DNA from 4 places in the Psychrobacillus sp. FSL K6-2836 genome. Region 2 is predicted to be linked to each of the others. Evidence: riboswitches for the same ligand, from Rfam matches in the RefSeq annotation. Region 2 holds a riboswitch; each other region holds the start of a gene.
What was found. A riboswitch is a leader RNA that binds a small molecule or an ion and turns the genes downstream of it on or off. The one in region 2 is predicted to bind lysine.
Positions count from the first base shown of each region.

Region 1: another riboswitch for lysine. It lies ahead of MKY37_RS10590 (transporter substrate-binding domain-containing protein); the one in region 2 lies ahead of MKY37_RS17070 (Na+/H+ antiporter NhaC family protein).
Region 3: another riboswitch for lysine. It lies ahead of dapA (4-hydroxy-tetrahydrodipicolinate synthase); the one in region 2 lies ahead of MKY37_RS17070 (Na+/H+ antiporter NhaC family protein).
Region 4: another riboswitch for lysine. It lies ahead of MKY37_RS18515 (aspartate kinase); the one in region 2 lies ahead of MKY37_RS17070 (Na+/H+ antiporter NhaC family protein).

Region 1 is NZ_JBBOOM010000001.1:2,263,445-2,266,840, forward strand. Features, by position in the region: gene MKY37_RS10585 (purine-cytosine permease family protein) at 88-1,488, opposite strand; lysine riboswitch at 1,676-1,859, shown strand; gene MKY37_RS10590 (transporter substrate-binding domain-containing protein) at 1,985-2,839, shown strand; gene MKY37_RS10595 (amino acid ABC transporter permease) at 2,902-3,396, shown strand, end outside.
Region 2 is NZ_JBBOOM010000001.1:3,549,988-3,553,383, forward strand. Features, by position in the region: gene MKY37_RS17060 (bifunctional metallophosphatase/5'-nucleotidase) at 1-20, shown strand, start outside; gene yunB (sporulation protein YunB) at 63-833, shown strand; lysine riboswitch at 882-1,064, shown strand; gene MKY37_RS17070 (Na+/H+ antiporter NhaC family protein) at 1,149-2,708, shown strand; gene lipA (lipoyl synthase) at 2,817-3,396, shown strand, end outside.
Region 3 is NZ_JBBOOM010000001.1:3,091,571-3,094,966, reverse strand. Features, by position in the region: gene MKY37_RS14725 (DHH family phosphoesterase) at 1-1,054, opposite strand, end outside; lysine riboswitch at 1,237-1,416, shown strand; gene dapA (4-hydroxy-tetrahydrodipicolinate synthase) at 1,644-2,531, shown strand; gene MKY37_RS14715 (YehS family protein) at 2,595-3,107, opposite strand; gene MKY37_RS14710 (methyl-accepting chemotaxis protein) at 3,276-3,396, opposite strand, start outside.
Region 4 is NZ_JBBOOM010000001.1:3,826,360-3,829,755, reverse strand. Features, by position in the region: gene MKY37_RS18520 (YslB family protein) at 1-104, shown strand, start outside; gene MKY37_RS18515 (aspartate kinase) at 786-2,018, opposite strand; lysine riboswitch at 2,264-2,442, opposite strand; gene uvrC (excinuclease ABC subunit UvrC) at 2,485-3,396, opposite strand, start outside.

The sequences.
Region 1 (3,396 bases), 1.3 Mb from region 2:
ACTTTTTTCATGTCAATAATGAGTATATTTTTTTGATTTATTCATTAGGGATTAGGGGTTAACTAAATTGAAAGAAGTAGTTAATGTTTATGCAATATAATCTTCATTGGGAATATCATCGGCAGTGCCTTTATTGTAATACTTACCTTTTGTTAATACCGCAATAAAAACTGTAAGAATTGCTGCTAAAATGGCTGCAAAAAAAGCAGCAGTACTTTGTAAAAAATTCCCCATATAACCTAGTGCTGCAAATGTGCCTAAGCCACTAGATACGATCAAAGATACAACTCCAACGGGATTCCATTTGTATAAATATTCTTGGCGCTCCTCATAATAACCATTACCAATTTTCAAAACTTTTTTTACGATTAATGCATCGGTAACTAGTATAGCTGCCCATGAAAGTAAAAATACACCTTGAAATGTCATAGCGGTATCTAAGTAATCAACAATGCCACCAAGCATTAGGGCTATTGCGCTGATTCCACTTACGACTACCCAAAACCGACGCCCGGGAGTAAATTTAAAGATGTTTTCAAAGAAGTTGGATAAAGATAAGGAACTACTATATATATTAGTAATATTTATACGTAGTTGGGTTAACATAGTGAATAATGCTCCGCCAATGCCAAGAAGCATTACAATATAAACTCCTGGATTCGGTTCACCTAAGCGAACACCAAACCATATGCCTAGACCACCCATAATACCGAAACAGAAAATTTGTGGTATAAAACCGATTGCCACAGATCCAACTTTAATATCCTTCGGTTTTAAAAAACGTGCATAATCCGAAGCTAGTAGGGCTGTTAGACCCATTATTCCGTGTTGAACTCCTATGCATAGAAGTAAAGCTTGTCCTCCAACTTGAACTCCTTCAGGTAGATAAGTCCAAAAAGGTCCTTCAAATACTGGAGTCTTATAAAACGAAATAACAATAGCTGCTATTAAGAAAACAACGAATATAGGTAAAGACCTCTTTTGTAATTTATCTAGCTGTTTAATGCCAAACCAATTTAAAGGTATAACGATAAAACCGAAGAAAATGATTAATGCCCACTCTTGTAGGTTGGGGAAGAAGGTATGAACCGCGGAAACTAAAATGAGACCTTCAAATGCACAATACATAATAAAGTTTGTCGCATAGAGGAAGGATGTTAAGGAAGCACCTATATAGCCAAAGCCTCCACTTCTAGATAATAAATTGACATTCATTCCAGATTTTGCAGATAAGTAAGCAATGAGGGTTCCCAGTATACCGGCAACTATTATTGCATAAATAGAGGAGATAATAGCATTAATTGCTCCAAATTGAAGAGCCATTACACTCCCCATTTGAAAGTAAAAAATCGCAGTGGCTATTCCGAACGTAATATTGGTTATGCTTAACCAACCCATATTTCTTTGGCTACGGGGCACCTTCTCTAATGAATAGTCTGTGTCTTTCTCTTCAGTTACTTTGTGATCTGTAAGTTGGACAGATCTCATAATATCAGCTCCTAATAAAAAATAATTATCCATGCGGGTAGACGCTTTGATAACTAAATTTCTTTATTTTTTTGACGCATCTATTCATTATAACATATACTTAGCTAAATATAATTCTAAAGTAGTTGACAGAAATATATGTGTATTGTAAACTATGAAACATAATTGAATACAGCCTCACTTAATATAGTGAGGTAGAGGCGCGATATTTAACAGTCCTTAGTGGAGTTTGAGAAGCTATGATTCTATGGAGAAGGAAATATCGCCGAAGTTTGTAATATTGCTCGGTATTACTTGCTGGGTCTGCAGTTAATAATTGCAGGACTGTCCACTATAAACATCCCAGTTTATAATGGTGTGCTATCTCATTTGGGAAAAGTAGAGGATTTAGGGCAACTATACATATTGCGACCTGAGTTCATCTCAGGTCTTTTTTTGTACAAGTTGTCTTTTTTTATAAGTAAGAACATATATTGATAAAAAGGGAGTAATTATAATGAAAAAGAGATTAGTATTTTTAACGATATTCGTAAGCTTTTTGTTTTTATTAGCAGCATGTGGAACAGATACTACAGAAACTTCAGGATCTTCCTCTGACGATACTAAAGAAGCAGCTGTAGATACGTTTACAGTAGGTTTAGAAGCTGGTTATGCACCTTTTAACTGGACACAACTAGATGACTCCAATGGTGGAGTGAAGATTGATGGTAACGCAGAATATGCCGGTGGATATGATGTAGAAATTGCTAAACGCATTGCAGACGGATTAGGAAAAGAACTAGTTATCGTTAAAACAGAATGGGATGGACTTGTACCATCATTACAATCAGATAAAATCGATGCAATTATCGCAGGAATGTCACCTACTGAAGAGCGTAAAGAAACAATTGACTTTTCGGAAAACTATTACACATCCAACTTTGTTATGGTTGTGAAAAAAGGTGGTTCTTTTGAAGGGGCTACTTCTATTCAAGACTTTAGTGGTGCTAAAATCACAGGCCAGCTGAATACTTCACATTATGGTGTAATCGATCAAATTAAAGGTGTGAAAAAACAACCAGCATCTGATAACTTCTCCGCAATGCGTGTAGCATTGGAATCTGGAGTTATTGATGGCTATGTATCTGAACGCCCAGAAGGGATTAGTGCTTCTTCTGCAAATGAAAACTTCGCAATGGTTGAATTTACAGAAGGATTTAAAGCTGCAGAAGAGGATACAGCAGTGGCAGTAGGGTTGAAAAAAGATAGTGATTTAACTGAGCAAATCAACAAAATTTTAGCGGAAATTTCTGAAGAAGAGCGACAAGAAATTATGGATGCTGCTATTCATAACCAACCAGCGGCGAAATAAGGATGAAGTGATACCGGCTGCATCTTTTTGCAGTCGGTTTTTATTTGGAAGGAGGGAAATACATGAGCATAGAATATATTATTTCGATGATTACAAGTAACTGGCCGATGTTCCTTCGTGGAGCAGGAATGACGTTATTAATCTCTATAATTGGGACGATTATTGGAGCGGTTATTGGTTTGCTGGCAGGGGTTATTCGTACAATTCCTACGCCCGAAAGAAAACTAAAACGCATTCTATTAAAAATAGTTAATCTGATACTTTCTGTATATATTGAATTTTTCAGAGGAACACCAATGATTGTACAAGCAATGGTGATATTCTATGGGTCCGCGCTAGCCTTTGGAATAGATATGGACCGCACTATGGCAGCGATATTCATTGTTTCGATTAACACGGGTGCTTATATGGCAGAAATTGTGCGAGGTGGTGTCATCTCGATTGATAAAGGGCAATTTGAGGCTGCACAAGCAATTGGCATGAATCACGTTCAAACAATGTGGAGTGTTGTTTTACCTCAAGTAATCCGCAATATTTTGCCAGCTACAGGCAATCAA
Region 2 (3,396 bases):
AAAATGAATATAAGTCATGAAAATCCCCCTCCTTACATAAGTAGTAATTAGGGGGATTGTTTTTGTTCTATCGAAAGAAAAAAAAGCGATTTACTTTCTTTACTAATCAGCGTAAATTAGCCATTTTTTTAACTTGTTTTATGTTATCAGTTGGAGGACTCATCTATTATATTAATAAGCAGTTGAATGCTACCTACTTGGAATATGCAGAAGTTCAAACAACTAAAATAGCATCCATGGTAATAAATAAAGCGATTAACTCAAGAATTTCGAATACGCTCGATGTAAATGACATAATCGAAGAGGTGCCATCAGATAGTACTACAATGGTCACTACTCGATTTAATACAGAAATAATAAATCGTATACTATCTGATACAAATCAGCTTGTTCAGTCTCATTTAGAACAGGCTGAGCAGGGTAACTTTTCAAGTCTACCTTATTTAGATGACATCGAGTACGATAAACAAACGATGGAGGATCAGGGGGGAGTCGTATTTTTCGTTCCGATGGGGCAAGCGGCGAATATCCCCATCATTGGAAACTTAGGTCCGAAAATTCCTATACGCTTTCACGTCATTGGTAATGTACAATCAAATGTAGTGCCTTCAATTACTAAATTTGGTATTAATAATGCGTATGTTGAAGTCAATATCCATATTACGGTAAACGTACAAATAATTGTTCCTCTAGCAAGTAAAATGAGTACGGTTGAACAGAGTATCCCGGTTGCAATGGGGATTGTTCAAGGCCAGGTTCCATATATATACACAGGTGGCGACGGGGATGCAGCTCCATCAATAGAAGTACCACTACCATTACCAGAAAAATAAAAAACCTTTATAACCTAGTATTTACTGTTATACTGGTAGAAATGAATAGAAATAGGTAGAGGCTGCAGAACTTAAGAGTAGTTTACAGGAGAATGACAACTGTGATTGTAAACGGAAGGAAGTTTTGCCGAAATTAGATGCTGATCGTCGAAACAAATCTAATTGGGGTTATTTTAAACAAAAATAACACTGTCATTTATACAAAAGTATAAATGGAGAACTACAAAGTATATAAAATTTATGCTTGAAATTTTAATTAAAAGCCAACCTATATGTATATTAGGTTGGCTTTTTTATATTTGAGGAGGATTTGTTTTGGAAAATACGATATTTTCAATTTTACCACCACTACTAGCGATTGTAATGGTGCTTGTGACGAAGAGGGTTTTATTATCATTGGGGGTCGGAATCGTTTCGGCAGCTCTATTAGTAGAAAACTTTTCACCCGTTGATTCACTAATCATTCTTTGGGATTCCTTTATCACGTCGTTTTGGGATAATGGATTGAATATGTATAATATTTATATATTGTCTTTTATCTTGCTGCTTGGAGTAGTTACAGCGATGGTCAGCTTATCAGGAGGAAGTACTGCGTTTGCAGCGTGGGCAGTCAAACGTATTAGAACGAATCGTGGTTCAAAACTATTAACTGCCTTTTTAGGTATTATTATTTTTGTAGACGATTATTTTAATGCACTTGCTGTTGGACAAATTGCCCGTCCAATCACAGATTCTCACCGAGTATCACGTGCAAAGCTAGCTTATTTTATCGACTCTACATCAGCACCAGTTTGTGTAGTTTCTCCAGTTTCTAGTTGGGGAGCTTTTCTAATAAGTCAGTTAGGTGTTATTTTCGCTACTTATGCAGTAACAGACTATACACCACTTCAGGCATTTCTGATAATGGCCCCGATGAATTTCTATGTTATTGCTGCACTTGCAATGGTATTTTTTATAGCATGGACAGACAATGACTTAGGTGAGATGAAAAAACATGAAAAACGTGCAAAAGAAACAGGAGTGCTTTTTGATCCCAATAAATCAAATCCAGGTGATTTACAAGGTAATTTCCCGGAAAATAATTATGGAAAAGTGAATGATTTAATCTTACCAATTGTATCGTTAATAGGTATAACACTTGTTTCAATGTTTTGGACAGGGTACCAGGCTTCAGGAAAAGTAATGAACTTATTTGTTATTTTTGAGAATACAGACGTTCCACTTTCTTTATTTATAGGTGGAATTGTATCGAGTATATTAGCGATTCTGTTATACACTCGTCAATTAAAGAGAAATCCAGAAGCAAATGCTGGGTTAATAGGGAAAGCGATTATATCTGGTATTAATTCAATGTTACCAGCTATTTGTATTTTAATATTTGCTTGGGCTCTTTCATTTTTAATAAATGCACTGGGAACAGGAGAGTTTTTAGCTAAAATCGTTACGGAAAATAATATTCCAGTCGGTATAATTCCTTTCTTATTATTTGTTTTAACCGCTTTTATGGCGTTTGCAACTGGTTCCTCATGGGGATCATTCGGTATTTTAATACCAATTGGTGCAAGCATCATTATGGTCGTAGAACCGGAATTATTACTTCCTGTTTTAGCTGCAGTTTTAGCAGGTGCAGTTTTTGGTGATCATTGTTCACCAATTTCTGATACTACCATTATGTCAGCAACAGGTGCAGGAGTTAACGTAATTGACCATGTAATGACACAGTTACCTTATGCTATTATTAGTGCTGTCATTGCAGCAATTGGTTATTTAATATTGGGTCTTACTGGATCCGTTATTTTTGGATTTATAACGGTAGTCGTCATCCTAATCTTATTTTTCTCTATCTGGAGTCTCAAAGGTAAAAAAGTAGTTTAGCTATTTTTATATTGGATGACTCTGGTAATTGTATGGTTGTTTGCAATTAAATATTATGTTACATTGACAACAGTGTAGTTAGTTTATTTAGAATGGGGTCGAGATGAAATGACATCGTGTAAACCAACGAAAACAGAGCACCAAAGAAAACCAGAGTGGCTAAAAATCAAGTTAAATACGAACGATGAATACAAGGGTCTAAAAAAGTTAATGCGTGAAAATAATTTAAATACGGTATGTGAGGAAGCAAAATGTCCAAATATACATGAGTGCTGGGGTTCACGTAGAACAGCTACATTTATGATTTTAGGAGCTATTTGCACACGAGCTTGCCGTTTTTGTGCAGTAAAAACTGGACTACCTAATGAATTAGATTTAGCTGAACCAGAAAGAGTTGCTGATTCGGTTGTTATTATGAATTTAAAACATGTAGTTGTAACAGCAGTTGCTCGGGATGATTTAAAAGATGGTGGTTCTGAAGTTTTTGCTGAAACGATCCGAGCGATTCGCCGAAAAAATCCTTTTACTTCAATAGAAGTTTTGCCTTCTGATATGGGTGGAATTGAGCAAAATATCCGTAATATTATGGATGCAAAACCCGATATCCTTAACCATAATATTGAAACAGTTCGTCGACTGACTCCTAGAGTTCGTGCAAGAGCTAAATACGATCGTTCACTAGAGCTAC
Region 3 (3,396 bases), 460 kb from region 2:
CAGCTTTATTTTTTTCAAGGATCCAATCCTGATTATTTTTAGAATACAAAATGAAAGTATCATTATTTCTATTCTTATAAAAAGAACCAAACGACGATTGTTTCAAATTATATTGATTTCTTTTTGCATCTTCGGGTATTGGTGACAGATGGAAAGTGTCCAACACAAATAACTTATAAGCTTCCTCTGTTAATGTACAGCCAGATGCTTTTTGATGTCCTCCACCCCCGAATTGTCCAGCAACTTCAGATACATCAATATGGTCATAAATCGTACGAAGGGAGATTCTTTTCCCTCCCATTATTACAATTGCGATGTAATCGAGATGTGGAAACTCTTTCCCTAGTTCATTGCCTAGCTCTGAATGATACGTTTCTGCATACACAATACCAGCTAAATGCTCCCCAATGTTTGCCTGGACAATCTCTCTTTTCTTTCGACGTATATATCGGTCAATCTTGTCTGCTTCCATTTTCAATATTTTCTTTTCAAATTCATCAAAATCGAAATGATCACTTGTACGAAGGCGTTCAATTATTTTTTCTTCAAATTCTTCCATCGATATTAAATAGAAAAGCGAGTTTAACGAATGGGCCTGGTGGTTCCCATTCTTTTCCCATTCCCACGTATCATACTGTCTTACTAATTCTACAAATTCCGTTAGTGCAGCAGTCGGTTCTAACAGTTCATTTGTTACAAGATATTCATATAATAACGAAGTAGCTGAAGTTAATTTGCCTTCATGATCTTCCACTAAAATATATCCCCACTCATAATCATTAAAATGCAAAGCAGATTTATGATGATCAATTAGTTGGACCTTCCCTTTTGCATCGTAAAAATCATTAAGCCTTTTTTCATTATCCTCGTTTGGAGTCAAATCAGTTATAAATAAAAACGTATCTGGCTCATCATTTTCTAAAAAGTATTCAATCTCTCGATTAAGGGATGAAATCGAATTATAACGCACCTTCACTTGCTCTCCAAAAGCTAGCTTTGCTAAAATGCCACATCCGACGCCATCTAAATCATTATGAGACAATAATTTATACATCCTTTTCACCTCTTGATTAGTATGGTTTTAACGTTTGAAACTTATTAATTTTCATCAAAAATATAGTTTATCATGTCATAAAAATAAGTTAACACTTATTTTACAGGTAAACTGTTGCAATAGTATAAGAAAACATGTATTATCTTAGTAATTAAATATTCTCTTATTTCAAATACATTTGAAGTAAGGATAGAGGCGCGAAGACCATCAGTACACATTCGGAGGATAATGAGATCCTATGACAATTGTGGAAAGGGGGATTTGCCGAAGTTGAAAGAATCTCATTTTTCTTGAAGCTGGTTCAGCTGTTGAATAAACACTGAATTGTCATATAGGAGACTATATGGAGGGCTATCTTACGCACGGAAATATTACTTTATTTCTATTGCAACAACGAGCCCCTCGTTGTTGCTTTTTTGCGTCTACATAACTTGACTAAACAACCGTCAAGTTATGCCTCCGGCGGATGTCACAGATTTTGAATTTCGCTAGTGTAATTCAAAATCTGTACGCAATTACGCCGAGGCGTAATTGATACCGCCCTTCTCCCTGAATTTTTAATAATAAAACTAGAGGATGTGGAGAAGTTATGAATTTTGGACAAATATTAACGGCTATGGTGACTCCTTTTGATCATAATGAGGAAATCGATTTTCCAGCTACACGAAACTTAATAAATTACTTAATTGCCAATGGAACAGAAGGCTTAGTTGTATCTGGTACTACTGGAGAGTCTCCGACGTTAACTGAAGAAGAAAAAGTCCAGCTGTTTAAATTTACAGTGGAAGTTGTGAATGGTAGAGTACCAGTAATTGCTGGTACTGGTTCATATAATACAAAAGCGTCCATTGATCTAACAAGACAAGCAGCTGATGCAGGTGTCGATGGTATTATGCTTGTAGTTCCGTATTATAACAAGCCTTCACAAGAAGGTTTGTACCAACACTTCAAAACTATAGCTGCAGTTACATCATTGCCGATTATGCTATACAATATTCCAGGCCGTAGTGTCGTCAACATGTCAGTGGAAACGGTTATCCGTCTTTCTAAAATACCAAATATCGTTGCTATTAAAGAAGCTGGTGGGAATTTAGATGCAATGTCTGAAATTATTAGTAATACACCGGAAGACTTTTCGCTATATAGTGGTGATGATGGGTTAACAATCCCGGTACTATCGATTGGTGGAACAGGCATCATTTCAGTAGCATCACATGTTATTGGAAATGAAATGCAAGCAATGATTGCAAAGTTCAACAGTGGTAATGTAAGGGAGGCAGCTAAGGATCACCGCAAATTATTACCTATCATGAAAGCTCTATTTGCTGCACCAAATCCTACTCCTGTAAAATCTGCATTAAATTTAAAAGGAGTTCCTGTAGGAGGTGTTCGCTTACCTATGATTCCTTTGAATAAAGAAGAGCTGACTTCTTTACAAGAAGTACTATCCACATTGCCACAAACCGTGAAAATATAGGCTTTTCAATTGTTTACAGATAAAGAGGAAGAGCGAACTCAATTTAGAATTCGCCCTTCTTTATTAATTTCTATATTTTACTGCTAAACCTTTAAGGAATTTACGTGCAAAATTATCCCCGCATTCCTTATAATTACGATGTCCTGGTTTTCTTAAAATAGCACCTAGTTCGCCTTTAGATACAATAATTCCGCCATCATCTAATACTTCCAGCATATCTTCCGTTGTTAACTGTAAAGCTACTTTTAGTTTCTTCAAGAGTATATTATTCACATGATCCTTCTGCTGTTCTGCAGGCTCTGGATTAGTAGGTTGTCCCTGTTTTGGATCCTGTTTACCTCTTTTATGTGTGATTAAACCATTCAAAAATGATTCCAACATCTTGTTGTTACACTTCATATGATTTTCATCTTCCACTACTTCTTCATCATCAATATCTTCTTTTGATTTAGTAAGAATTTTAAGTACATCTTCTTTTGTAAGTTCAACGCCACCTAGTTTAAAAATCTCTACCATGTCTTTGTTTTTAATATCTAGGGCATATCTCAATCTGATTAATATATCATTATTTTCCATTTATTAACCTCCTATAAAACTATCTATATAACCAATATCTTCTCCATTTTACACGATTTCAATTCCACTATGTTACTGCCTTACAAATTTAACTTTAAAATTAGTTTCATAAAAATAAATGTGCCTGGTTCTAACACAATTCAGAATTGCATTAGAACCAGGCACTTTTTATTCTGCTGTTTTAGTTGTTTTAAATTTAGAAACTGCATCAGCAAGATTCATAGCAATTGTCGCCAAGTGTTGGGAACTTGCTACTACTTCTTCCATCGAACCAACGGATTCCTCAGCG
Region 4 (3,396 bases), 280 kb from region 2:
AACAAAAGCTTACTGGCTATTTAACCGAATGTTACGACGAGGAAGTTAAAAAGAACGGCTTAGTCTCTTTACAGATAAAATGGGATTCTAAAACTAAAGGGTAACAGGTTAGTCATTTTTGACTTTTCCTGTCACCCTTTTTCAATAGATAAGCGTATATAAAAATGTTCTTCAAAATTACTATCATTAATGAAAGATACTACTGATTTCAGTTTCAACCCACTTTCATGTTTCGAAGCTAGCGTAGCGATGAAGAAACAAGTGGACGCTTTCCGCAGGGGAAGCGATGAGCTATCACCACAGCTCAACGCGTCGCTGTGATAACTCATCTGTCTCCCTCATCCCGCCGAAGTCGCCCTTTAACTATAATCAATATAGTGTGTAGTACTCAATATTAGATTTAGCATTGGTTATGATTATGAAAATAGAATTAGTTTTAGTTAATGAGATGCAATTATTTTAATGATGGATAAAGGAAATAGATTTTTCTTAATACTAGTGGAAATAAAGAGAAATAGTAAGTGTTTACCCAAAAGAAGCCAAATAGCGCCAGAAATTGTATCTTCTGGCGCTTACTCTATGATTAGGAAAGCATCTTTTCTCTAGTTATCCAAAAACGCACTAACCTCTTTCTAAGAGTTATAGGAGGGCGACGGGCAGACTAACGCCATAAAATTACCATAGAAAAAAGAGGCTGATCGTGACTGCGTCACAATCGACCTCTTTAAAAATCAATTTGATTTTATTTGAGATAGTTTAATTTCATCGTTACTTTAAACTATAAATTATTGTACCGATTGATGGGTTAACGCAAGATCGAATTCGTCATGCAAGGCATTTGCGGCTTCAATCATATGTTGCTGAGGTACTACAACAGACACTTTTATCTCAGATGTACTTACCATTTTCACAGGAATATTCTCTGTTCTCAGGCGATCAAACATTTGAGCTGCAACACCTGGGTTCGAAACCATACCAGAACCTACAATAGAAACCTTTGAAAGACCTACTTCAAAATCTGCGAAGGTAAAGCCAAGCGTTTGTTTATGTGTTTCTAAAACTGTTATCGCTTCAGCCAGAGATTCTTTTTTTATAGAAAAAGAAACTGCTGGCTTCACTCCATCAACTATCGACTGAACAATTATATCCACGTTTATATGGTTTGTAGCTAGAGTTGTGAAAATAGAAGCTAAAGAGCCATTAAATGGCACCTCATATTCTATAGTTAATCGAACGATATCGGATTCAAACGCTACCCCACGAACTACTAAATTATTTTCCACATCTACTTCCTCCTTCAAAATCGTTCCTTCTCCATCTTTATAGCTTGAGCGTACTCGTAATGGAACCTTATAGTTTTTAGCAAATTCAACAGCACGTGGATGTAATACCCCTGCGCCTAAGTTAGCTAGTTCAAGCATTTCGTCATATTCAAGTTGGTCAAGTTTTCGAGCATTCTCAATATAACGTGGATCGGATGTATAAATACCATCAACATCCGTATAAATGTCGCAAATCTCAGCTCCGATGGAAGCAGCAATAGCTACAGCAGTTGTATCAGATCCTCCTCTGCCAAGAGTAGTAATCTCTCCAGCTTCTGTTATCCCCTGGAAACCCGCTACAATAACTACTTTATTTGTGGCAAGTAAACCGTCAATTTTAGAAGGATCCAGTTTTAGTACTTTTGCATTTCTATGTACATTATCTGTTATGAGACCTGCCTGAGCACCAGTTAGAGAGATGGCATCTATCCCAATTGCATTTAACTTAATAGCTAGTAATGCCATCGTAACCTGCTCACCATTCGATAAAAGCATGTCCATTTCTCGTTTGGATGGTGATTCCGCTAATCCGAAAGCAAGGTTTGCTAATTCATCTGTTGTTTTACCCATTGCAGATACAACAACGACAATATCATTTCCTTTTTCTTTTTCACGTTTCACCCGATTAGCAACATTTGAAATTTTTTCTGTTGATTCAACTGAAGTACCGCCAAACTTCATTACAATTTTAGTCATGTATATCCGCTCCCTTTTTTGTCCCGCTTTCACGTGCAGTGAGACTCCCACTTCAACGAATCCACAATGTACAATGGCCTATGTGGGAAATCAACTGCCCGTTAAAGCCCGAATGGTTCAACTAACATAATAGGGAATGAAGAAAATCCCCATCAATTGAAGTTTCTCTTTACTGAAAGGATCAAAAAATGCTTTTCACATATTGTGAAAAGCATTGTCTCATACACGGTCCAAAAAATCTGCCCATGTGAGATAGCCCTCCAGAATATAAATTCTGACAATCCTACATCTATTAAATGCAGAACCAACAATAAAATAGGAAAAGCTATTCTATGTTTCGGCGAAAAACCCTTTCCTCAGCCATTCTAGGAACTTTCCTTCCTCCTGCTGAGTACTGATGTCTAATCGCACCTCTATCTTCACTTAAATACAGTGAATATTAAATTCATATAACCATAACACATGATTATTCAGAAGACAATACATTTTTCTGAAAATGACCAATCATTATATCTGCCTGTTTACTCGGAAGTCCCGCCGCCATTAATTCATCTTTACTTGCAGCTTGAATTTTCTTTAAGGAACCAAAATGTTTTAATAATAACTTTTTCCGCTGAGGTCCGATACCTTCAATACCATCCAGCGAAGATGCAATCGTATGCTTTCCTCGTTGCTGCCTATGGAATGTTATAGCAAATCGATGGACCTCATCCTGAATTCGTTGTAGCAAATAAAAACCTTCACTAGTCCGCTTCATCGGTATTAGCTCCAAAGGGTCTCCGTAAATAAGCTGCGAAGTTTGATGCTTGCCATCCTTTGCAAGACCTGCAATTGGAATATCTAGCCCAAGCTCATCCTCTATAATTTCACGTGCAGCTTCAATTTGTCCTTTGCCTCCATCAATAATGATTAAATCAGGTAGCGGCAAATTTTCCTTAAGTACACGAGTATATCTTCTACGTACAACTTCACGCATTGCTCCGTAATCATCATGTTTAGCTGCAGTTTTTGTTTTATATTTACGATAATCCTTTTTACTGGACCTACCATCGATAAAAACAACCATTGCGGATACTGCATCAGTCCCATGAATATGCGAATTATCAAAAGCTTCAATGCGCATTGGAGCTGCAATCCCCATCGAATCACCAAGCTGCTCTACTGCTCCGATCGTCCGTTCCTCTTGTCTTTCAATCAAATGGAATTTCTCCGTAAGTGCTATTTGAGCATTCTTTTCCGCTAATTCGACTAGATTTTTTTTCGTGCCTCTTTGTGGAACAAAAACCTTCATCTCTAGAAGCTTTGAAGCCAAGTCGATATCCGTACTTATAGGAACATAAATTTCTTTAGGTTTAATATGTTCTGACTTCGCATAAAA